Regions from separate parts of the Paenibacillus sp. S-12 genome, predicted to be linked through region 1. Evidence: a T-box and tRNA genes for the amino acid it is inferred to sense, from the RefSeq annotation. Region 1 holds a T-box; the other holds one or more tRNA genes.

Evidence for each region. The T-box of region 1 lies ahead of pheS (phenylalanine--tRNA ligase subunit alpha). A T-box ahead of a tRNA ligase gene usually reads a tRNA of that ligase, here a tRNA-Phe.
Region 2: it encodes a tRNA-Phe, which carries the amino acid that the T-box ahead of pheS (phenylalanine--tRNA ligase subunit alpha) is inferred to sense. The anticodon was not compared.

The regions. Positions count from the first base shown of each region.
Region 1 covers NZ_JASIUF010000016.1:233,408-245,729, forward strand. The annotation lists gene zapA (cell division protein ZapA) at 1-2,146, opposite strand, end outside; gene pheT (phenylalanine--tRNA ligase subunit beta) at 2,544-4,988, opposite strand; gene pheS (phenylalanine--tRNA ligase subunit alpha) at 5,275-6,309, opposite strand; T-box leader at 6,360-6,641, opposite strand; gene NO352_RS16490 (NCS2 family permease) at 6,958-8,283, shown strand; gene NO352_RS16495 (XkdX family protein) at 8,369-8,524, opposite strand; gene NO352_RS16500 (hypothetical protein) at 8,526-8,891, opposite strand; gene NO352_RS16505 (pyocin knob domain-containing protein) at 8,904-12,260, opposite strand; gene NO352_RS16510 (ketopantoate hydroxymethyltransferase) at 12,260-12,322, opposite strand, start outside.
Region 2 covers NZ_JASIUF010000025.1:1,168-13,489, reverse strand. The annotation lists gene NO352_RS22680 (polysaccharide deacetylase family protein) at 288-1,517, opposite strand; gene NO352_RS22675 (acyltransferase) at 1,674-2,183, opposite strand; gene ppaX (pyrophosphatase PpaX) at 2,186-2,833, opposite strand; gene lgt (prolipoprotein diacylglyceryl transferase) at 2,839-3,963, opposite strand; gene hprK (HPr(Ser) kinase/phosphatase) at 4,002-4,940, opposite strand; gene NO352_RS22655 (fibronectin type III domain-containing protein) at 5,323-7,146, shown strand; gene NO352_RS22650 (ABC transporter ATP-binding protein) at 7,428-8,549, opposite strand; gene NO352_RS22645 (PucR family transcriptional regulator) at 8,662-9,783, opposite strand; gene NO352_RS22640 (hypothetical protein) at 9,901-10,086, opposite strand; tRNA gene NO352_RS22635 (tRNA-Lys) at 10,164-10,239, opposite strand; tRNA gene NO352_RS22630 (tRNA-Phe) at 10,327-10,402, opposite strand.

The DNA.
Region 1 (12,322 bases):
GCTCTTCTGCCAGTTGCTTCTCATACTGAGCACGCGCTTCTAGCAGCTTCTCCTCATGTTGAGCCCACTGCACCTGCTTCTGCTGTTCATATTGAGTACGCAGTTCTTCATTCTGCCGCTCATACCGAGCGATCAGTTCTTGCTCCTGCTGCTCAAGCTGCGCAAGCAAATCAAGCTGCTGCTCTTCATGTTGTTCAGTTGCTTCCTTCAATGCACGTACACGCTCTTGCTCAGAATGCTGCAGCTTCTCTTGATATACAGCCTCAACCTGCTGAACAGCCTTGCTGCGTTCAGATTCTGCCCGAGCAAGCTCTTGCTTCCACTTATCCTCAAGCTCCATCATTGACGTTCTTTTATCCGTTTCAGCTTGTTCCAACTGCTCCAGATGCTCAGTGATCAATTGATCCAGCTCCAGTTCATGCCTTGACTTGGCTTCCGCCAACTCGGCGTGCAATTGAGCAGTTTCCTTTTCGTATTTTGCCTTAGCTTCGTCCAACGCCTGCTGATTCAGCGCCTGCGCTTCTCCCATCGCTTCCTGTTGATTAGCAAGCAGTTGAATGATTTCTTCCTCGTATTTTGCTTTCGCTTCCTTCAAAGCCTCTTGATGAAGTGACTGCATTTCGTCCATTGCTTGCTTCTGATCAGCCTGCAGCTGTGCAATATCCTTCTCGCACTGTGCCTTTACTTCATTCAGCGCCTTCTGATGCAGTGCCTGCGCCTCATCCAAGGCCTGCTTCTGTTCCGCTTGCGCCTTCGCCAAATTGGAATGCTGCTCAGCCTTCACCTGCTCGATTTCTTTAGCATGTTGCTCGGACAATTCTTTTACTTTGGCAGCATGGCGCTCTTCTGCTTGCTTGCGCTGGTTATCTTGGGCAAACTTCAACTGCTGAGCGTACTGTTCATGCTTTTGCTGCAACTGCTTCACATTCGTTTCATGCTGCTGCTTAAGCATTGTGAGCTGCTTATCTCGATCTTGAACCAGTTCCGCTTCTCTCTTCGCTAAGCGCGACTCCCAATCTGTTGTCTGGGCTGCCAATTGTCCTTCCCATGCGGCGGTCTGCTCCGCAAGCTGTTCTTCCCAATCCGCTGAGATCTGCTCGGCATTACGCTTTTCAGATTCAAGCTGCTCGCGCCATTGCTGTTCCTTGACGTTCAGCTTATCTGTCCATTCCTGCTCCCGCAAATTTCGCTCTTCCTGCCAGCTTTGTTCCTTATTCGAAAGCTTACGACTCCAGCTCTGTTTGGCTTCATCGAACTGCTTCTGCCATCCTTGCTCTGTGTCGGTAAGCTTGTTCTGCCATTGCTGCTCGGTCTCCGTATACTTGGCTTGCCAATCTTGCTCAGTTTGTGACAACTTCTCCTGCCAGCTCTGCTCGGACTCTGTCATTCTCTGCTGCCAGCTCTGCTCCGAGTCTTGAAGCTGTGATTCCCAAGTTTGATTTTGCTCATTCAGCTTCGTACTCCATAGACGCTCTGTCTCCTCCAGCTTTTCCTTGAGTGTACGCGCATGGAGCTGCTCCGCCTTCTGCTTTTCTTCCAGAACAGCCTTCAGCCGTTCTTCAACTTGCTGCAGCTTCTTCTTCTGTTCATTTTCACGCGCCGTCAACGATTGAATCCGACGCTCCGTCTCCTTCACCTGCTCGGTCAGCTTATGCACACGCTCTTCCGAAGCCTTATGCTTCTCGGCCAATTGCTGATTTGTTTCCTTCAGCTTTGCCGTTTCTGCACGAAGCTCTGCCGTCTGCTTTTCAGCCTTCGCTTTCTCATTGTTCAGCTCGGTTTGCAGCTTCTCCAGCTTCTGTGCAGACTCCTGACGCAGCTTCTCCAGCGCTTGCTCCGATTCCGTCTGAACCTGTGTCAGTTGCTTCGACAAATTATGATTCGCTGCTTCAACTTCCTTCAAAGACGAGCTAAGCTGTACTTGCTCATCCTTCACTTTCTGTACTTGCTCAGCAATATGTACCGCAGACAATACTGCAATGCGCGTTGTATCAAGACGCGAGTTGGCATTCGCGATGCTTCGCATATGCTCATCCACCATCGCCGCTACATTGCGCATGTAATCCTTGCTAGTTGTGCCTACCAATTTATATTGTGTTCCATATATTTCAACCGCTACTCGATGCTTATTATCCGGACTAGTCATTCATTGGTCCTCCTTACCTTCACGTGCCATGCTGGAGCTTGCAGCCCGCATGCAGCAACAATTTATTCCCTGTTTGCACCTCATATGCAAACTCTACTAGATAATTCGATATATCACCGCTCTTTTCCTCCTACGTATAGAGGAAAGTCAAGTTTCATTTCATAGATTTTTAGAGCAAAAAAACATCTCATATACCCTGCTATTTCAGGGTTTCCCTATTATAGGGGCAGCAGCAGCGGAATTGCAAATACAGGCCTTTTAGGAACTCTCTATGTATATTTCTTTATTTCTCTATTCTAGGAATGATATAGAATTATCACTCTTTGTTTGCCCATAAAAAAAGTTGGGAGCGGAATATCCGTCCCAACTTCTTGATCTTCTATTTATAGATGCTGCCTTACTTTCTCAACTCTGCCTTGAAGTTCGATTCGATTGCTGCCACGACCTTGCCGTGAAGCTCTGTAATCTCTTCGTCTGTGAAGGTATGCTCTGGATGACGATACACGAGTGAAATCGCAACGCTCTTCTTGTCTTCCGCAACATGCTCACCTGTGTAGACGTCGAACACATTTACAGATTCAAGCAGCTCGCCTGCAGTCTCCTTAGCAAGCGCAACGACTTGTCCTACCTCGGCTCCACGATCCAACACGATCGCAATATCTCGATCTACAGCCGGATAACGCGGAAGGCTGCGGTATTCAATATCGAAGTCTGCCGCATCGATCAACGGCTGCATCAAAATCTCGGCAACATACGTGTCTGCTACATCCTTGGCATGTTGTACCTCTGGGTGCAATTGACCAATGAAGCCGATATGCTGTTCCCCGTGTTCTCCCGTCAAATATAGCGACGCGGAACGTCCTGGATGCAAACCTTGCGGGCGATCTGCCGCATAACGCACACGTCCTTCCAAACCAAAGTACGATACGAGGCTGTCAAGCACACCTTTCATATCATAGAAATCAACCGGTTCTGCCTTCACATTCCACTGTGCAGCATTGCGCTTGCCTGTCATCAGTAAAGAAGCAACCAGCACTTCCTTCGGTTGAGCAGTCAACTGCTCTTCCTTCGTCAGATGCAGTGTGCCCAGTTCGAAGATGCTTATATCCTCGTGCTTGCGGTTGCGGTTGTACACCGCTACATCAATAAGCCCTGGCGTCAGGTTCGTGCGCAGCACACTGCGCTCTTCGCTCATCGGCATTGCCAAGCGAACAGGCACTGCATCTTCCAAGAAGGATGGGAACAATGCTGTATCCGCAGGGTTTGTAAAGGAATACGTCACGACCTCATTCAAGCCATTGTCTGTCAACACACGGCGGATCGCGCGGCGGATGCTTTGTCCCTTCGTCAGATGGCCTGGCGTTGTCGAACCTTCTATAGCCGTTACCGGAATATTGTCATAGCCGTAAATACGCGCAACTTCCTCGATCAAGTCTACATCGCGCGTAATATCGCCACGGCGAGTTGGCACTGTGATGGCGAAGCTGCCTTCGGATTTTTCAACGAATTCGAAGCCAAGACGCTCCATAATTTTGCGAACCTCTTCGGATGTTAACGATGTACCAAGCAAACGGTTTGTTCTATCCAATGTCAGCTCGATTACTTTGCGTTCCAAAGATGCTGTTTTCTGCTCTACGATCCCCGCATACACTTCACCGTCAGCAAGTGTACGGATCAGTTCAGCCGCACGGTTCAATGCAGGTATGACCGCCTCTGGATTCACTTCTTTCTCGAAGCGCAGAGAAGCTTCGGAGCGCAATCCCAATTGACGGGACGTTTTGCGTACCACGCTGCCCGTGAAGTGAGCGGACTCAAGCAAAATGTTCACTGTATCCGAAGATACTTCGGAGTTCTCACCGCCCATAACTCCTGCAAGCGCAACTGGCTTCACGCCGTCTGTAATGAGCAGCATATGCGGTTCCAGCTTGCGTTCTTGGCCGTCAAGCGTAACCAGTCCCTCACCTTCATTCGCAAAGCGAACGTCGATCGTTCCTCCACCATTCAGCTTATCTGCGTCAAACGCATGCAGCGGCTGTCCATATTCCAGCATGACGAAGTTCGTTACATCAACGATATTGTTGATTGGACGAACGCCTGCTGCAAGCAAGCGATTTTGCAGCCACAATGGAGATGGCTTAATCGTTACGCCTGCAATATAGCGTGCTGCGTAGTGCGTGCAGCCTTCCGCAGCGCTAATACTAATCTTCACTTTGCTTGAGGCAGCTTCAGCGCTTTCCTTCACATCCTGCTCTGGCAAACGCGCAGGACGCTCCAGCAACGCGCTTACTTCATGTGCAACACCGAGCATGCTTAGGCAGTCTGAGCGGTTTGGTGTAAGGTCAAGCTCCAGCACATGATCGTTCAAACCGAGCACGTCAGCGATTGGTGTTCCGAGATCTGTATCTGCTGGCAGTACGAGAATGCCTTCCTGCATTTCCTTCGGAAGCAGCTTGTCATTCATGCCAAGCTCCTTCGCTGAGCAGATCATGCCTTGGGATTCAACGCCGCGCAGCTTAGCGCGCTTGATTTTCATGCCGCCTGGCATAACTGCGCCAATCGTAGCAACTGGAACCTTTTGTCCTGCATCTACGTTTTTCGCGCCGCACACGATTTGCAGTTTTTCTTCTGCGCCTACGTCTACTTGGCACACGTTCAGCTTATCCGCATCTGGATGCTTCTCCTTGGATACGACATAGCCCACGACGATGTGGTCGAGTCCTTGATTACGGTTCTCCACCGAGTCGATCTCGATACCGGCACGCGTCATGCGTTCCGCGATTTCTTCAGCAGAAACGCCGGTCAAGTCGATATATTGCGATAGCCATTGGTAGGATACGTTCATTTCTCGCTCTCTTCCTTTCTTCTGTTAAGAGGTGGTTCAAAAAGTCCGCTTTTGATCACGAAGCAACACAGGAAGTAACTCGACATCGAATCTCGCACTCACTCTCGAAGAGCGAATGCTTTCGATGTAGGTTTCCTTTGGAAACATTTCAAGTGCTCATGTAGTTTGCCTGCACTCCGCGCTTCCTTACAAGTTTTGCAAAGCAAACTCGCTACGAAAGCATCCGCTTCAAGTTCCCGCAACCTTCTTGGTGCTGAAAACCGAACTTTTTGAACTTTTATTTTGACTACATCCGCGCGAACTGCTGCACGAATTTCATATCGTTCGTATAGAAATGGCGAATATCGTCCACGCCGTATTTCAACATGGCAATACGCTCTACACCCATACCGAATGCGAAGCCGGAATACTCCTTCGGATCATAGCCGCCCATTTCAAGCACGCGCGGATGAACCATGCCTGCTCCCAGAATCTCGATCCAGCCTGTTTGTTTGCAGATTCGGCAGCCGCTGCCGCCGCATTTCATACAAGTCAAGTCGACCTCAACGCTTGGCTCCGTGAACGGGAAGAAGCTTGGACGCAAGCGAATTTGTGTTTTGGAACCGAACATTTCTTGCGCGAATTGAAGCAGCGTTCCCTTCAAGTCACTCATGCGGATGTTCTTATCGATCACGAGTCCTTCAATCTGATGGAACATGAAGGAATGCGTTGCGTCATCGTCATCGCGGCGATATACGCGGCCTGGGCAGATAATTTTAACTGGCCCTTTCCCCTTCATTGCTTCCATAGTACGCACTTGTACCGGCGATGTTTGCGTACGCATCAGGATGTCTTCGGTGATGTAGAACGAATCCTGCATATCGCGTGCAGGGTGATCCTTCGGCAGGTTCAGCGCTTCAAAGTTATAGTAGTCCTGCTCCACTTCCGGACCTTCTGCTACCGTGTATCCCATACCGATGAAAATGTCTTCAATTTGTTGAATAACCTTGTTCAGCGGGTGAACCGCACCAACCGTCATTGGGCGGCCCGGCAGTGTCACGTCAATTGTTTCTTCCTGAAGACGACGCTCTGTCTCTTCACGGAGAAAAGCCGCTTGCTTCTCCTCGATGAATGTCTCAATGGCTCCGCGCACTTCGTTCGCCACTTGACCGATGAGCGGACGCTCTTCTGCCGACAAGCTGCCCATGCCGCGCAGTACTTCTGTCAGCTCACCTTTTTTACCGAGGAATTTAACACGCAAATCATTTAAATGACCTGCATCCTTTACTTGCTGCAGCTTTTCCAGCGCTTCGGCGCGCAGTGCCTGTAAACGCTCCTTCATTGTGTAAGCCCCCTTCATTTCCACTCGAAATAAAAAAAGGCCTTCTCGTCACAAGGGACGAGAAGACCGTGGTACCACCCTAATTAGATCCGATTGGCATGCACTCCGAATACGGAGGTTATGATCCAATCCAAAATCTCACTTGTAGCAGCAATAACGTGCCGCGAGTCCGGGAACCTCTACTGCAGCAGCTTCACCGTACGTGACGTGCCAGTTCAAGGCGCCTGCTCCGGAGTGAATTTCGACAGTCCATTCTTCAGCAGCGCTCTCAATCTGCGGCGCTGCCTCCCTGGCAAGCGGTACTGTGTACTTATCTCCATCTTCGCATGTGTTGACCATAGTTTTGAACAATCAATTAGTTATTTATTATATGTAATTTCACGGGTTGATGCAAGGTGGATCATTGTACAAATTGCAGGAAAGTCAAACATCACTTGATTATTTGAAGTGGTCATGTGATACAATAAGAGCAACTTATGCGCGAATTTGTATTCGGGCATAGTTTTTTATGAGTGCATATTCAAAAAGGCCGGTTTTCAGCACAAACTACTTTCTGTCGTTCTTCGTGATCACAAGTAGACTTTTTGAATTTCCTCTATTTCATGCTAAGGGTTGGGTGAGGGGCTACGATGGAAAGCAGGTTTACGATTGGTCCGCCAAAAGGAACATATACAATCGAAGACAGAAGCATCCTTGAATGACGCTTCTGAAGCTGCGCGAATCAACTGGCGGCAGGAACTGCTGGCCGGTGTCGTGTCCTTCTTCGCTATCGTCTATATTGTCATTGTAAATTCATCAATATTGGCAGATGCAGGCATACCGCAGGAAGCGGGAATTATCGCAACCGTGCTCGCTTCGTCTGTCGGCTGCTTGTTAATGGGCATATGGGGCAAATCCCCCATTATTCTAGTGCCCGGCATGGGCATTAACGCGATGTTCACCTACACGCTCGTGCATGGCATGGGCATGACGTGGCAGCAAGCGCTGGGTGTCGTGGTATTATCCGGTGTTTGCTTTACGGCAATTAGCTTCACGTCACTTGCGGGGCAGCTGCGGGCAGCAATCCCAGAATCATTGCAGGAGGCTATTTCTGTAGGGATCGGGCTTATGCTCGTTTTAATCGGTCTGCAAAAGGGCGGCGTTATCGTCCCCAATCAGTCTACGATGATTGCATTGCAGTCCTTTGCTGATCCTGGAGTGCTTGTTACCCTCGCGACATTGGCTCTTACATGCATTCTGTTCATGCGCAACGTTCCGGGCAACTTGCTCATCGCCATTATTGCAGGAACAGCTCTCGCTTATGCAGTTGGTGCAGTGCCTAACGCTAGCGCAGCAACAGGCGGGTCTTTTTCGTGGGCTGCATATGGGGATGTATTCGGCCAGTTCACGTTTCAAGGCATGTCGGCTGTTACACTTGCTGTAGCAACCTTCTCGCTGACGCTCGTCATTGTGTTCGAAAATGTGGGGCTTGTAAATGCGCACCTGCAAATGAGCGGGAATCCGGAACGATTTAAGCGATCCTTGCAGGCCAATGCGATTTCCGTCATTACTTGCGGATTGTTCGGCACAAGCCCGAATGTCTCGACGGTTGAGACTGCTGCTGGCATTTCTGCTGGTGGTCGGACGGGGCTCACGTCTATCGTTACGGGGATCCTGTTTGCAGGTACATTGGTTGCATTACCGGTACTGACATTGGTACCTGATCAAGCCGTAGCTCCGATACTGATCTTTATCGGCGGCCTGATGATGCCAAGCGTGAAAAAGATCGAATTCGATGCAATGCACAAGGGTCTTCCCGCGTTCTTCATTATCGCGTTCATCCCGCTCATGCACAGCATCGTCGACGGGATTGCAGTCGGGTTCATCAGCTACGCGTTGTTCCATCTTGCCGTGGGCAAGGGACGCGAAGTGAAGCCATTGTTCTATGGGATATCACTGTTGTTCGTGCTGCACTTTGTGCTGCAGACGTTGTAGGATTACAATTAGAAAAGGGATAGGGCCGGCGAAAGTCGGCCCTTTTCGTTGTGAAAGGAATCGAGAGGGTAAGTTTTAATAGGGGCTATATTGCAGAGTATGTCTCACCGGTAATTTCTTTAAATTGTTCTGGCGTAATCTTGCCAAACTCGCAGAACTTCCCGACATATAACGAATCTTTCGGATCGTTTTTGTAGATCCCCATATCATAGTACCGTTTAATCGTTGTGAACCAGTCCATATTAGATCACTCCTTTTTCAGCTAGCTGTAATAGTAGTGTTGCATGATCTTGCGTAAGCTGCTGACCTGACGCATCCAGACCAGCTACCTGTAACAACAATGCGGCGTTCTCTTTTTTCAGATTCTCGTTTTCGGTCTGCAATTCAGCAACTCTGGATTCTAGTGTATCCGGCCGTCCATAGTCATAGTAAAGCCGCTCCATTTCGACGTCTACCTTTAGCACTGGAACCATTCCAGGAATGGCGTCCGGCGTTGGGAATTTGCCGTTGATTTCGATCCCTGACTTTTCCATTTGTTCAGGTGTCGGATTCATATATACTGTTGTGACTAACGTTCCTTGCGATGTTTCTTTGTATACTACGTACATGGTACTCCTCCTTTATGCATACGTTAACAGGCCAGCAACCTTTGCCGTTACAGCATAACCTGTACCGTAAATATAAGTTCCAAAAGACAGTCCACCAGCAGGATTTAAATTTGCCGCTTTATTTATAACTGAAACCTGCTTGTTATTATCGCCATCAAAATACGTGTATCTAGCGTTATTGGCTGCCGTATCTATCATAAAGCTATATAGGTACATGGTTTGTCCTCTGTAACTACTGCCAACATAGCACTCATTTCCAAACGCGTCTCGAACCACAAACGCCATATCCGTACCGTTATAATAATTACTAGATTCATATATTGACGTTGTCCCTTCCGGATCAGAAGTGAAATTCACTTTTGTAGTTCCTGCTGGCATATCGAAAAAATTAAATCGATCCGTTGTACTAGTTGTAACTTTATGTTCATTACTGACATACGCCGATTTAAAAATAGCAGCTTGCCCTACTTTAGCAATTAACCCCCCCCAATCTTCGTTAATTGACGCGGCTATCCCCTTGGCGTTAAGCGCGTCGACAAGCGCCTGCTTGTTATTAACGCCAGACGTTTTTAGCTGGTCTATCTCGTATAGGATGTTTCGACCTTGCACAAACACGCCACCATCACCTGCATTAAGCCACAGGTTTCCGTTGTCAGCTGAAAGGGTTAAATTACCCGGTGCGTTTGGATCGCCTATTCCCACGTATCCTCTACGTACGCCGCCTTGGTTGAATGTGATATAGCCATGTGTTGTTCCATACAGGTGTAGTAGGCCAGCGTCACCACGGATATCTAACCAGTTAGATAAACGTAAAATTCCGTCATAATCTGCCTTTATAGAAACTATCCAAGGCGTCCAATCTCTACCGGATGCATTCTCCGCTTTGGAACGTGTAAAGGTGACATTATTTAAAACGCATGTGTACGACTGAACCACATAGGCGGTTGTCCCTAACGTCTCTACACGCAGGATCCCCCAACTGAACCCCAAATCAGGTGACGGACTGTTAGTGTATTCGTTCAGGCTGCCGATGAAGAAAAGCCCCGGCTCACGGTAAGCGTTAAGGTCTTTGCTTGTGCCATTTTTTATACACACACTATTTTTCGTAAGTCCATCCAAGTCCGATTTTTTCGCAGCTCCTATGCTCTCCGGCGATAGATTATCTTGCTCCCCATTCTCAACCACCGAAAGCCTACGTTCTGCATCACTTGCCCACGATACCATATCCGTTACCGTGCCCCGTAGATTCGTCGCTATGCTGCCGCTGATAGGAGCCGACAGAGTCGGGTCTAGCATCATGTATGTGACGTGGTAGACTGCGGAGGGGTCAAAGTCTGACGGTAAAAATCTAACGTGCTGCTTGCCATATGCGTTAGCATCATTTTCGATCTTTGCGGTATTATCAACCTGTCCATTGCGGTAAACCCTCAGCATGTGAGACACCTTATTCTTTAGTAGGCTTCCACTTACTGCTGTATTGTTGATATAGTAATTTTCATTGGGCGAATAGTACGTAGGCTTCGCCTTCTCCCGAATCATAATGTCGCTACTGACCTCTACCATGTTCCAGCCTTTCGAGAGTGTCAGGCCAGTTTCGTAATTCTTAACGGGCTTAACCGTTGGCTTCGCTTTGAGATATTGGAGGCGATACGGCGTCCAACGGCTGTTGCGCGGCGCTTCTGTCGTTGGCAACGTTCCGGTTCCATCCACAAACTGCCCAGCGTCATTACGCCGTACCCACCCTTTATACTTTCCATCTGTACGATTATATGGTTCTGTTGTTTTTGAAGTTTCGGTGTCGTACATTTTCCAGCCCAAGAAATATGACTTGATTTCGTCAGGTTCCGGTTTGTAGTTATCGCCCCATCCGCTGTCTTTATTAGAGACTGTAATATGCAATTGCCCAGAATTTTGGGATATTGTTCCCATATCTGAACTGGCTGGAATTCCCGTAAAGTTTGGAAGTAGCTTACCGTCATGCTTAACTACAAGTCCTTGATTTCCCGTAATTGGGTATATATTATTTGATTCACCTACCTGTTTAAAACCCGTATATGTTGCGACTAGTACCCATTGTTGCCCTTCTATTAACGGCAGCTTGCCCCACTTTTCCAGTACATACGGCAATCCATCTTCATTCATGTTAAGCATGTCTGCATTGCTGCCGTCTACCGGATTAGCGGCTAGCTTGCATTCGGCTGCCCACACGCTGCGATTCATTGGCGAGAATGACTGCAGTTCAGATGTTAGCGTGAGCATTGGGTTCTTAAATTCGAAATCACCTTCCCCATAAACGAATGTGGATGGGTTATTGATATCTATATAACTTACAAGATTCAAACATTGTACACGAATAGCCTTTGCTGTACTTGACGTTGTAAAGGTAACCTTCCCGCCGTCTACGTCTGCAATATATCTTTTAGTACCGTTAGCATCGTCTACACCGCAATACATTCGTCCTTTGCTCGAACTCAATGTATACGTCTTATTCGGAACAGCAACAAGATCAAAATAATAAGCTTGCTGTCCCTTACTAGGAGAAGTGATCACGATATCATAAGGCTGAGTGTACATTACATTAGCTGTACGTTCCGCGCCTAAAACCCACTCCGTAAACGGAGGCAGTAGGTTGCCTGATATCCCGATAGCATACGGGTTGATGATGTTCGTCATCGAGTCAACATACGAATAATATGCTGAGACTTCTTCTGAAGTCATGCCATTAATTTTTTCTACGTCCGCCTTTGGGATTTCATAAACTCGAATTGAATCAAAGTATCCTGTTACCTCTGTAGCATCAGCTACTACCGTAAGGTTGACGGAAAATCGTTTCGTACGTGAATCAGAAATTGCAAATGCCAAATGCATTGGTTGACGGATAGAAACATTCGTAATTTCATTGGAGTAATAGCTATTTATTACTTTCTCACCATCGAACTCTTGCGTTTCCAAACGAACCCTACCGCCTGTCGTACCATTTTCTAAGTTTCCGACAACAACATAGGCCTGGTCATATTTTACATTATCGATGAAATTATGAGCGTTACCGTATACTTTATCTGGATGCACTTTTACTTGTAATCCAATAAAGCTGCTATGTGTGGCTGTTGATGATTGCCATAAATTCCAAAGTGTTTGATCAGTGCAACTTCCCGCACGTCCTAACAAATTAACCAACGTCCGCCCGCGAATCTCCCCCATGCGGAAGGGAGTATCCTCTGGGACATCCACGATCTGGACACCTGGCTCCAACGTCAGTTCCTTATACTCCGCCACATGGGCGTCCTTCAGGCCTTGCTCAATGCGGTTCAGATCCTTTTCCGTGACGGTGTCGTCGTACTTCCAGTTTGTCTTCGCCTCGTATGGCATTAGGCCACCTCCTTCACTGTAATCGGCTGCTTGATGATCGTATCGGACGTAAGCGGGATGTA
Region 2 (12,322 bases), on a different contig from region 1:
CGAAGCCTTTCAGGCAGCAAGAAGGCCTACAGCAAAATTTGCTGAACATATAGAAAAAAGTTATAGATGAAAATAGGTCATTCGTATACTCTGCCTTAATCGTCTATGATGTTGCATGAATGCACACTATGTCCAACATCGCAATAGCTCTATAAGATAGATTAGGGTGAAGAATTCTTTACTTATTGCTCATATTATTTTATCTCCCCCATTACCGAGAGCCTAATGATGTCGAATTATAGAGGCAACTCGGCAATACAAATTATTAATTCCGACAACTTGTGAGGTTATTTCCCGGGAAACAACCTCACAACCTGTTGAACATCGTCAATCTTATATTTAATACCGAACACCTGATGAAGCTGAGCGAGCTGAAGATACCAAATGTCCTTTTTTTTCACCGGCCTCAGCTCAGAGTATACCGGCTCCTGATTCCATCGTACCGTATAAGAAGTCTTGGCACGCCCAAGCTGAGCATCCTTGCCCTTATTCCCCATTCGCTCTAACAGATCAGATGTTCTAATCTTCTGATTGCCTGCATTAATACGGAATCCATTCGTAGTCGTGCGTTGATTGATGCCCGGCTTCACAGTGAAAGTAACATAGATGCCCAACTGCTTGCATACATCAAGAACATCCTTGTTAAAAGATCCATACGGGAAAGCAACCACACTGTACGTGTTGCCAAGCATTTGCTTCAATCGCATTTCTGCCCGCTGAAGATCCTGTTTGGCCCGAGCTGTAAATTCCTCACGCGTCTCCTTGCGATGGAGCTTTTTCAAATACTGAGGCTTGGACAACATCGGCCTCAAAGTGCCCTTCTCGTTAACCACCGTGTATGCATGGGAATTGTAGGTATGGCTGTAAAAGCTCATACCATTACGCTTCATCTCGCGCATTTGTTCCCAAGTCAGCTTTGGTCTTCCTACACTTTTTCGATTATCAATCGTTGACACAATTACAAAATTCGTCGCTGGAATATGATACTTCTGCATAATCGGGTACACTTCCGTATAGAACGATTCATAGCCGTCATCGAATGTCATCAAGACAGCATTCGGCGGAATCTGCGCCCCATAAAGCATAAAGTTTATATACTGATCCATGGATATAAAATTGTAATTGTTATGAAGCAGAGCCTGAATCTGCTCCTCTAATTGATTCGGTGAAATGAAGGTGACATGATCTGGATTCTTCTGAATATTGTGATACATTAGTGTTATCACTTCATCACGATAATGGAGCGGTCTGTATTCCCAATGTGATTTCAGATTATCCGTTGAAGACATCTCCAATTGTTTGTCTGTCGTACGCACTTGAATGCCAAAGGCTTTCTCTAGGGCGTCGGCTGGGACATACCACTCATTCCCCATCAACAATGCTTGCTCTTCAAAGCCATTATACCCATCCCATACAATACGGTGTGATTGCGCCTGTACTCCATCCGTATTCAAGAACAGCGTGCAGCATAGAAGAGCTATGAGCAATATGACACCTACAGTGCGTTTCTTTCGCATGTTGTACTTCCCTCTTCTTCCAGTAACATTACACCTATTTTAAACTAACCTACTTCTCAATTGTTGACATTATTGTTTCCATGTACAAATTGTTTGTAAATACCAAAAAAGTGGCAGGTGGGGAGCCCCTTTCCTACCACTTCTCGGCTGATTCTTCTATTGTGTGGATGGTTCTGTCATGAGAGCTGCATCCCGAATGACCCGCATAGGATTGCCGCCTACCATTTGACCAGGCAATACGTCTTTGTACACGACCGTTCCCGCAGCGACAACCGCGTGATCCCCAATTGTGACACCAGGTAAGATCGTACTATTGGCCCCGATCATGACATGGCTGCCGATACGCACAGTTCCGAGTCGATATTCATGTGTCAAATATTCATGCGCCAAGATCGTGGAATTATAGCCGATTATCGTATTATCCCCGATCTCAATTCGTTCAGGGAAGAAGACATCCACCATCGCCATCAGACCGAAGGCTGTGCACTCTCCAACCTTCATACGCAGAAGCCTGCGATAGATCCACAGCTTCAGTCGCAGGGATGGGCTATACCGTGCAATTTGAATGCAGATGAAGTTCCACATTCCTTTCCAAGGACTGACCGTACGGTAAATTTGCCACAGACTATTCGGTCCTTCGACAGGATGCCGCTCCACATCTCTCACTTTTATTTCCGCTCCAATCCGACCAATGCGTACAAATCACGCATGTCATGAATAATATGGCGTGGCTCATATTGACGAAGTACAGCTTCTCCTTTCAGTGACCAAGCTACGCCGCATGATACAACACCAGCAGCATTCGCAGCTTGTATATCTGCAGGACTATCGCCGACCATAATCGTCTGTACTGGATCTGCCTTCAGTGCTTCAACAGCACGAAGCACAGGTTCAGGGTGCGGCTTCGGATGAGTCACATCCTGAACGGTAACAATCGTGCTCAAATAGTCGATTAGACCGAACATGCGCAGGGCCCGCTCTGTTGTAGCCCGCATTTTCGTCGTCACAACACCGAGCTGAATCCCTGATGCATGCAGCTCAGCCATCACTTCCTTCACATAAGGAAATTCACGTACAAGCTCGTCATGACGCGTAACGTTGTATTCTCGGTAAGCTGCCACCAGCTCATCAACCTGATCCTGTCCTGTAAAAATTCGAATTTGCTCTTCTAGCGTAAGCCCCATACTTGGGATAATATGTTCACGTGTGAACGGCGACGGCGTCTTATCTCGCAGTACGTGGAGAAAGGTCTCGATGATAAGCTCATTCGTATCGATAATTGTGCCATCCAAATCAAATAGTACCGTTCGTATCATTTATACTACTCCTTCTTGCTATCATGATCTAGTTGTTGGTTATCTGTCCCTTTATCCGCTACTTCCAATTCAGAAGAGTCCGGTGAGCCCTGCATGCTCTCCGCTGCTTCTTCCACAGATACTTCTTCGTACTTTGCATTCTCGACTGCCATGGTCTTCTGAACAGGTGCCTCTACTTGGGGCAAACTCCCGGCAGCTCCTGTACCTGCCTCTACACGAATCGCGGAAGTCATCGGCGAATTATAAGGAACTCGCGCAGCTCCTGTCATACGACGAGCGATAATAAGAATAACGCCCGCTACAATTAAGAAGATGGCGAGCAACTGCGAGATGCGTACATTGCCATATGCAGGATCTAAATAGCCTGGCTCGAATACGACTGTCATTGGAGACCACAGTCCATCAATCAATGATACTACCCAGTCTGATCCTTGATACGCCAAGCTATCCGTACGCAGTCCCTCAATAAAGAACCGCCCAATCGAATACCAGATTAGATAACTGATGAATACTTCACCGCTGCGCACATTGCGTAGACGGCGGAAGCCGAATAGCAGCAGCACCCCTGTGAAGCTCCACAGCGATTCATATAAGAAGGTTGGGTGGTGGAATATACCTTGAACGTTCATTTGATTCACAATGAAATCAGGAAGATGCAAGGTGTTGCGCAAAAACGCTTCCTCAATCGGCCCGCCATATGCTTCTTGGTTCACATAGTTGCCCCAGCGTCCGATAGCCTGTCCAATTAGAAGCCCAGGTGCACAGATATCCGCAATCCGCCAAAACGAATAGCCCTTCTTGCGGACATAAATCATCGCACAGATAACTGCACCAATTAGGGCACCATAGATGGCAATGCCCCCATTCCATATTTTAAAGACATCTACCCAATTGTCTTTATATTCATCCCACTTAAACGCCACATAATATGCACGCGCCCCTATCAAAGCGGAAGGCACACCGAACAATAGCAAATCCATAAAGAAGTCCTGGGATATGCCGAATCTCTTTCCTTCCCGCATTGCGAGCAGCAGACCAACCAATGCAGCGGTACCTAATATAATCCCGTACCAATGCACCTTCAACGGCCCTAGCTGAATCGCTATCGGATCTAGCAGCATTGTTGCCATGCTTTACACTCCTTCATGTATATAGGTTACGCTTATGATCAATCAAAATCATCCATATCCTCGGCAATCGTTTCTGTCAGCTTGTTCGTAAACTGCAATGCCGCATTGTAACCCATACGCTTGAGACGATAGTTCATGGCTGCCACTTCAATAATAACGGCCAAGTTCCGTCCTGGACGAACCGGTACCGTAACGAGTGGAACATCCGTGTCAATAATTCTGGTTGTCTCCTCATCAATGCCTAAACGATCATATTGCTTATCTTGTTGCCAATTCTCCAAAGAAATGACCACGCTGATTCGCTTATTGTTACGAATGGCGCCTGCCCCGAACAATGTCATAACGTTAATGATGCCGATGCCGCGAATTTCAAGCAGATGGCGAATAAGCTCTGGTGCCGAACCGTGCAGTACATTGTCAGAAGTTTGACGGATTTCTACTGCGTCATCCGCTACTAGACGATGTCCGCGCTTAACCAGTTCTAATGCAGTCTCACTCTTACCAATCCCGCTGCCGCCAGTAATAAGCATTCCGACACCATATACATCGACCAATACGCCATGAATGGTGGCCGTTGGTGCCAGCTTCTTCTCCAGGAAGCTCGTAATGCGGCTAGACAGAATCGTTGTTGCGATGCGTGAGCGCAGTAAGGGTACTCCCTGCTCTTGGCATACGTCGATAATCTCCTTCGGAACATCGAGTCCTCTTGTTACGATAATGCAGGGCATCTCTTCCGAACAGAACAATTGCATCCGTTCACGCTTCGTTTCTGGGGAGAGCATCTCGAAGAAAGCAAGCTCCGTCTTGCCGAGCAGCTGTACACGTTCCTTCGGGTGATATTCAAAATATCCGGCCATCTCAAGCCCCGGTCGATGCAAATCATCAACAGTAATTGTCCGCTTCAAGCCTGTATCGCCAGCCAAAACCTCCAGATGGAACTGCTCCACCATTTCGGAGACCTTTACCTTTTTGGCCATCGTCGTTCACTCCTTCGTCTCCGGCATTGCTCACAATCGCTTACGTCCTGTTATGATGCTAATAATGCCGTATCTCTTTGTATTCATCGTATAGGAAAAGCTCGCTTTTTTCAACGTACCTCACTTCGCAAACACAACAACGGAATAATCAAAGAGAATATTTCTATATTTAGTTGAGGGGAAGCAGGAAAATCCCCTATTTTCACGAATATTTCAAATTACTTACGGAAAAGGAGGTGGATGATATTTATCCGGATTCCTCACCCTTCGTTACTGCGAATCATAAAACCCGTTAAAAGTAGGAATCCGATCCTTACCTATAATGACTTCCCTGTCAGACCCATCCGTCCATCCCTTATCTTTGAACGAAGGAGGCATTCTCATGAATCGAAGTCCGTTACGATTGGTAATGAATCCGCTTCCAAGGTCGTTTACAGCCCTTGCTCTTGTATTCGTCCTCTTGCTGTCCATCTTTCCTTCCACAGTACTCGGAGCAGCTGCTCCATGGTCGCCGAGCACCGCATACAAGTCCGGAGATCTCGTCTCCTACAGTGGGAAGACATATGCTTGCCTCCAAGCTCACACCTCTCTTACTGGTTGGGAGCCGCCAAATGTACCTGCGTTATGGAAGCTGTCAGCTGATGATCCCGGCGACACCACACCTCCTACAGCTCCAACTAACCTGCGCGCAGCTTCGATTGGCACTGCCGAGATCGCATTAATATGGAATGCAGCTACGGATAACATCGGCGTTGTATCCTATGAAGTATACAATGGTTCACAGCTTGCAGGATCAACGAATTCCACTTCATACACTGTCAAAGCTCTAACACCTGACACTTCTTATTCATTCACCGTCACCGCTCTGGATGCAGCAGGCAACCGATCCACACCAAGCAGCAGCCTTGTCGTTCGTACGAACGCCGCGCCTGTCGATACTGATCCGCCTACAGCTCCTACCGGATTGCAACTGCTGTCAGCTACCCCAACCAGCTTAACGATAGCGTGGAATTCATCCACAGACAATATCGGCGTTGCGGGATACGATATCCTGCTTAATGGTTCTGACGCTGCTTCCACAGCCAACACCACTTACACCTTGACAGGACTGAATGCCGCAACTTCCTATACCATTCTCGTTCGTGCATTCGACACTGCTGGCAATCGCTCTGCGGATAGCAATGTCCTTACGGCCGACACACCTCAAGTTCCGATTGGCTCCAGTTCGAAGCAATTAATCGGATACTGGCACAACTTCGACAACGGATCATCCAATATTCGATTAAAGGATATATCCTCACGCTACGATATTATTCAAGTGGCATTCGCTGAGCCTATCAGCGATAGGGCAACAATGGCCTTCACGCCATACAACGCAACGAAAGAACAATTCAAGGCTGATATCGCCCTGCTCCAATCGCAAGGGAAGAAGGTACTCATCTCCATCGGCGGAGCAAACGGCACCGTCGAGCTTACCTCTGTAACAGCGAGAGATAATTTCGTCCGCTCCATGAACGATCTTATTCAGGAATACGGCTTCAACGGGATGGATATCGATCTGGAAGGAAGCTCATTGGCCTTAACCGGTGCCGACACTGATTTTAAAAACCCAACAACACCGAAAATCGTCAATCTGATTAGCGCAATTCATTCCATCCTGTCAAACAAACCTACAGACTTCATGCTGACAATGGCACCAGAAACCGCGTATGTACAAGGAGGCATGGTCGCATATGGCGGGCCATGGGGAGCCTATCTGCCAGTAATTTATGCGTTCAAGGATCGCTTGAATATTCTGCATGTTCAACATTACAATACGGGCTCTATCACCGCATTAGATGGACGATCCTATAGTCAAGGCACGGCCGACTTCCAAGTTGCCATGGCTGAAATGCTGCTGCAGGGCTTCCCGGTCAATGGCAACGCTGCAAACCGCTTCCCTGCACTGCGCGAAGATCAAGTCGCGATTGGCTTGCCGGCTGCTCCTGCTGCAGCAAGCGGAGGCTATACCTCTCCAGCAAATATTGATAAGGCATTACAATATCTCGTTAAAGGCACTTCTTATGGAGGATCCTATCAGCTAATCAAGTCATCCGGTTACCGCGGCTTCCATGGAGTCATGACATGGTCTATCAACTGGGATCAAGCAAGTGGCAACAGCTTCTCGAAAGCTGTCCGTACCTCACTGAATGGATTGCAGCAATAAGGGAAATTCCGAATCTGTATCAGTAAAATAGATTTCACTCAACTGTCCAAAAGTATAACCGATTGAACTTGGAAAAGTTCGATTCGGCCATTTTCTCTCTTATACATTCTCGTTAAGGCTACACATCTATCAAATTAAAACTAAATCGGGATATATATGGTATATGAAGTTCATAACTGCCTTTCAAAAAGTCATTAAAAGGTTGAAATAAAGACTCCGTGGGAAATGGAAGAGATAAAAAGGCTGGCCCCAAGGGACCAGCCTTTTTATTTTATATTGAATTAGTTCTCGAACAAGTTCAACTCGGAATCTTTGTCGAAAATATGGATTTTGTTCATGTCGATAGCAAGCTTCACGTTTTGGCCTTCTTTCGCGTTAGAACGTCCGTCTACGCGAGCGATAACCGTTTCCTTGCCTACACCTGTCAAGTACAAGAACATTTCATGACCCATGTTCTCTGTAACTTCGATAGCCGCAGTGAAGATGCTGTTAGGGGAAGCTTCCAAGAATACAGGCTCTTCATGGATATCTTCGGAACGCACGCCGAGAATAACCTCTTTGCCCACATATCCTTTTTCTTTCAAGATTTGTGCACGACCTGCAGGAACTGCTACATCCAAGCCAGTTGCCTTGAAGCGGAAGTTGCCGCCTTCTTCGGACAATAAACCTGTAATGAAGTTCATTGTAGGGGAACCGATGAAACCTGCAACGAACATATTAACCGGATGATTGTACAATACGTCTGGGGAAGCTGCTTGTTGAATGATACCATCTTTCATAACAACGATACGGTCACCCATTGTCATTGCTTCGATTTGGTCATGCGTTACGTAAATAACAGTGGTTTGCAAACGCTTAGCAAGCTTGGAAATTTCCGCGCGCATTTGACCACGCAATTTTGCATCCAAGTTAGAAAGTGGTTCATCCATCAAGAATACTTGTGGTTCACGAACGATCGCACGACCCAAGGCAACACGTTGACGCTGACCACCGGACAAAGCCTTAGGCTTGCGGTCAAGCAAATGCTCGATGTCCAAGATGCGAGCTGCTTCACGAACACGTTTGTCAATATCTTCTTTTTTGAACTTACGTAATTTCAAACCGAACGCCATATTTTGATACACGTTCATGTGTGGATACAAAGCGTAAGATTGGAAAACCATCGCGATATCGCGATCTTTAGGAGCAACGTCATTCACAAGGCGATCGCCAATGAACAATTTACCTTCAGAGATTTCTTCAAGACCTGCGATCATACGCAGTGTTGTCGACTTACCGCAACCAGATGGGCCTACCAATACGAGGAACTCTTTGTCTTGAATGTCCAGGTTAACATCCTTAACTGTTGGATTTTCTGCACCCGGATACTTCTTGAAAATATGTTCTAAACGTACGCCTGCCATGTGCGTTTCCCCCTTATAGTTAGATAAAATGTAATCGGTTACTTTCGATACATTTATCTTACCGGAACCCTGTACAAATAACTATACACAATCTGCACAAAAAATGAATGTCCTATTTTGTTACTTTGTACAATAGCAATATGAGTTTTACCAACACAGCATCCGTAAACTGACGAACATCCAACCCCGTCTCATGCTTAATTTTATCTAATCGGTATAATAGCGTATTGCGATGAATATAGAGACGTTTTGCCGTTTCGCTAACACTACAATCATGCTGAAAGAACGTATCTAAAGTTGACAAAGTCTCCGGATCATTAAAGCTGTCGGCCTTTGTTACGACCCGCTGAAGGAACTGCTTGCGCACCCCATCCGGTATACTGTTAACAAGCCGTTCTAAATGCAGCTCCCAAGGAAGATGGATGTTGTCCGTGACATGAAAGGTACGTCCCAAATACATCGTCTCTCTGAGCTGGCTTACAACCGATGGCATTCCCTTCACTGGAGCAAATGGATAACCAATTGATAACTGACTATCCCCTACCCATTCACTCGCTAGTAGCTCATACAGCCCTAGACAGAATGAAGTTAGCTGTTCCTCCATCGTTTCCTTGGATTCCACATCTTCGTCTGCTTCACTGACTTGAATCAGCTGCTCTGGGCATAAAATAAGCCATTCCTTGTCCGATAAAGGTAGCAAAATTAAGTCCCCACCAAAGTAGGATTTAAGCAGCTTATATAAATGCTTGTATCCCGGATTCTCCCGATGAGCATGCTCTGCCACCAACAGAAAGGGTACACTCTGCGTAAACATTTTTGTTTTCCATGAGAAGGAATCCGGAATTTCCGCGGTCGTATCGCCATCCTTCATATGCTCAATAATCCATTGACTTATAAGATAGGCCTGCTGCTCATCCGTTACATGTGCACTATTCATTGCAGGTTTCGACTGATGCTGCATCCATAGAACAAGCCCAAGCCATTGGAGATCTTGCGCTGATAATGTGCTGCCATCCAGCTTCATAACCTCTGTTGTCGTTTTGCCAGGCTTCCATAATAGAAACCATTGACCATCTCGCTTTACCATCGCAAGGGGGGATGACGGTAAATTATCCTTCTCTTCCACCGCTGTTGATACCCACTCTTCCCACTGTGCCGTTGGAATGTGTAACGACTCTAAGCGCATACCCGTTAGTCGCTCGATCTGCAGTTGCAATGCTTGCTTATCCATCATCGCTCTCAACCCATTTCGTCCAGCATAAATTACTTCCATTGTACCATATCAAGATGCAAAAAAACCGATTAGGCTGCCCCAACCGGTATCTATGTAGCGACTATGCTTTATGTGCTATTAGGCAGACTGTTTCTCTTGCCTTATGCGAATCAAATGATCTGTGATTGAAACGGTAACTATGCTACAACCATAAATAATACCAGCCGTCCATGGCTTACCGATTGCGTCAAACCATTTAGCAATACCAAACCCGATAAAAACTGTCGCTACAAACACGACCGCTCGTATTAACCATTTCATCATGCTATATTCACCTTCATGTAAAATATACGTGAACATACAAAAAAACCTCAGCTTTCGCTGAGATCGATTGAAAAAACTGGTGAGCCATGAAGGACTCGAACCTTCGACACCCTGATTAAAAGTCAGGTGCTCTACCAACTGAGCTAATGGCTCGCAAATGGTGGAGGATGATGGATTCGAACCACCGAACCCGGACGGGAACAGATTTACAGTCTGCTGCGTTTGGCCACTTCTTTGCAATGGTGGCTCGGGACGGAATCGAACCGCCGACACAAGGATTTTCAGTCCTTTGCTCTACCAACTGAGCTACCGAGCCATATTCAATTAAAAAAAGTGGGGGTTGACCTCCACTTTTACTTGAGATAAAAATCCGCTCTACCAACTGAGCTACACTCTTGGGTATCTCTCCAATTCGTTAAGGTGCGTAATACGCTTGTCCACCGTATTATACGCGATTCATGATACAATTACAAGGCTTGAACCTTGAAAGCGGGTCAGAATTTACCTGACAAGGAATTTCGCTACCTTAGGACCGTTATAGTTACGGCCGCCGTTTACTGGGGCTTCGGTTCATAGCTTCGCCTTGCGGCTAACCACTCCCCTTAACCTTCCAGCACCGGGCAGGCGTCAGCCCGTATACTTCGCCTTGCGGCTTCGCACAGACCTGTGTTTTTGCTAAACAGTCGCTTGGGCCTTTTCACTGCGGCCCCCTCGGGCTATTCACCCTACCGAGGCACCCCTTCTCCCGAAGTTACGGGGTCATTTTGCCGAGTTCCTTAACGAGAGTTCTTCCGCGCGCCTTAGAATTCTCTTCTCACCTACCTGTGTCGGTTCCGCGCTTACCCTATCCTCCTGCGTCCCCCCATTGCTCAAATGGTGAGGAGGTGGTACAGGAATATCAACCTGTTATCCATCGCCTACGCCTTTCGGCCTCGGCTTAGGTCCCGACTAACCCTGAGCGGACGAGCCTTCCTCAGGAAACCTTAGGCATTCGGTGGAGGGGATTCTCACCCCTCTTTCGCTACTCATACCGGCATTCTCACTTCTAAGCGCTCCACAAGTCCTTCCGGTCTTGCTTCACAGCCCTTAGAACGCTCTCCTACCACTGTTCGAAGAACAGTCCGCAGCTTCGGTGATACGTTTAGCCCCGGTACATTTTCGGCGCAGAGTCACTCGACCAGTGAGCTATTACGCACTCTTTAAATGGTGGCTGCTTCTAAGCCAACATCCTGGTTGTCTAAGCAACTCCACATCCTTTTCCACTTAACGTATACTTTGGGACCTTAGCTGGCGGTCTGGGCTGTTTCCCTTTCGACTACGGATCTTATCACTCGCAGTCTGACTCCCAAGGATAAGTCATCGGCATTCGGAGTTTGACTGAATTCGGTAACCCGGTAGGGGCCCCTAGTCCAATCAGTGCTCTACCTCCGAGACTCTTACCTTGAGGCTAGCCCTAAAGCTATTTCGGAGAGAACCAGCTATCTCCAGGTTCGATTGGCATTTCACCCCTACCCACACCTCATCCCCGCACTTTTCAACGTGCGTGGGTTCGGGCCTCCATTCAGTGTTACCTGAACTTCACCCTGGACATGGGTAGATCACCTGGTTTCGGGTCTACGACCACGTACTCAATTCGCCCTATTCAGACTCGCTTTCGCTGCGGCTCCGCATCTTCTGCTTAACCTTGCACGGGATCGTAACTCGCCGGTTCATTCTACAAAAGGCACGCCATCACCCGTTAACGGGCTCTGACTACTTGTAGGCACACGGTTTCAGGATCTCTTTCACTCCCCTTCCGGGGTGCTTTTCACCTTTCCCTCACGGTACTGGTTCACTATCGGTCACTAGGGAGTATTTAGCCTTGGGAGATGGTCCTCCCGGATTCCGACGGAATTTCACGTGTTCCGCCGTACTCAGGATCCACTCAGGAGAGAACGAAGTTTTGACTACAGGGCTGTTACCTCCTATGGCGGGCCTTTCCAGACCTCTTCATCTACCTCGTTCCTTTGTAACTCCGTACAGAGTGTCCTACAACCCCAAGAGGCAAGCCTCTTGGTTTGGGCTGGTCCCGTTTCGCTCGCCGCTACTCAGGGAATCGCATTTGCTTTCTCTTCCTCCGGGTACTTAGATGTTTCAGTTCCCCGGGTCTGCCTTCTCATATCCTATGTATTCAGATATGGATACCACTCCATTACGAGTGGTGGGTTTCCCCATTCGGAAATCTCCGGATCAAAGC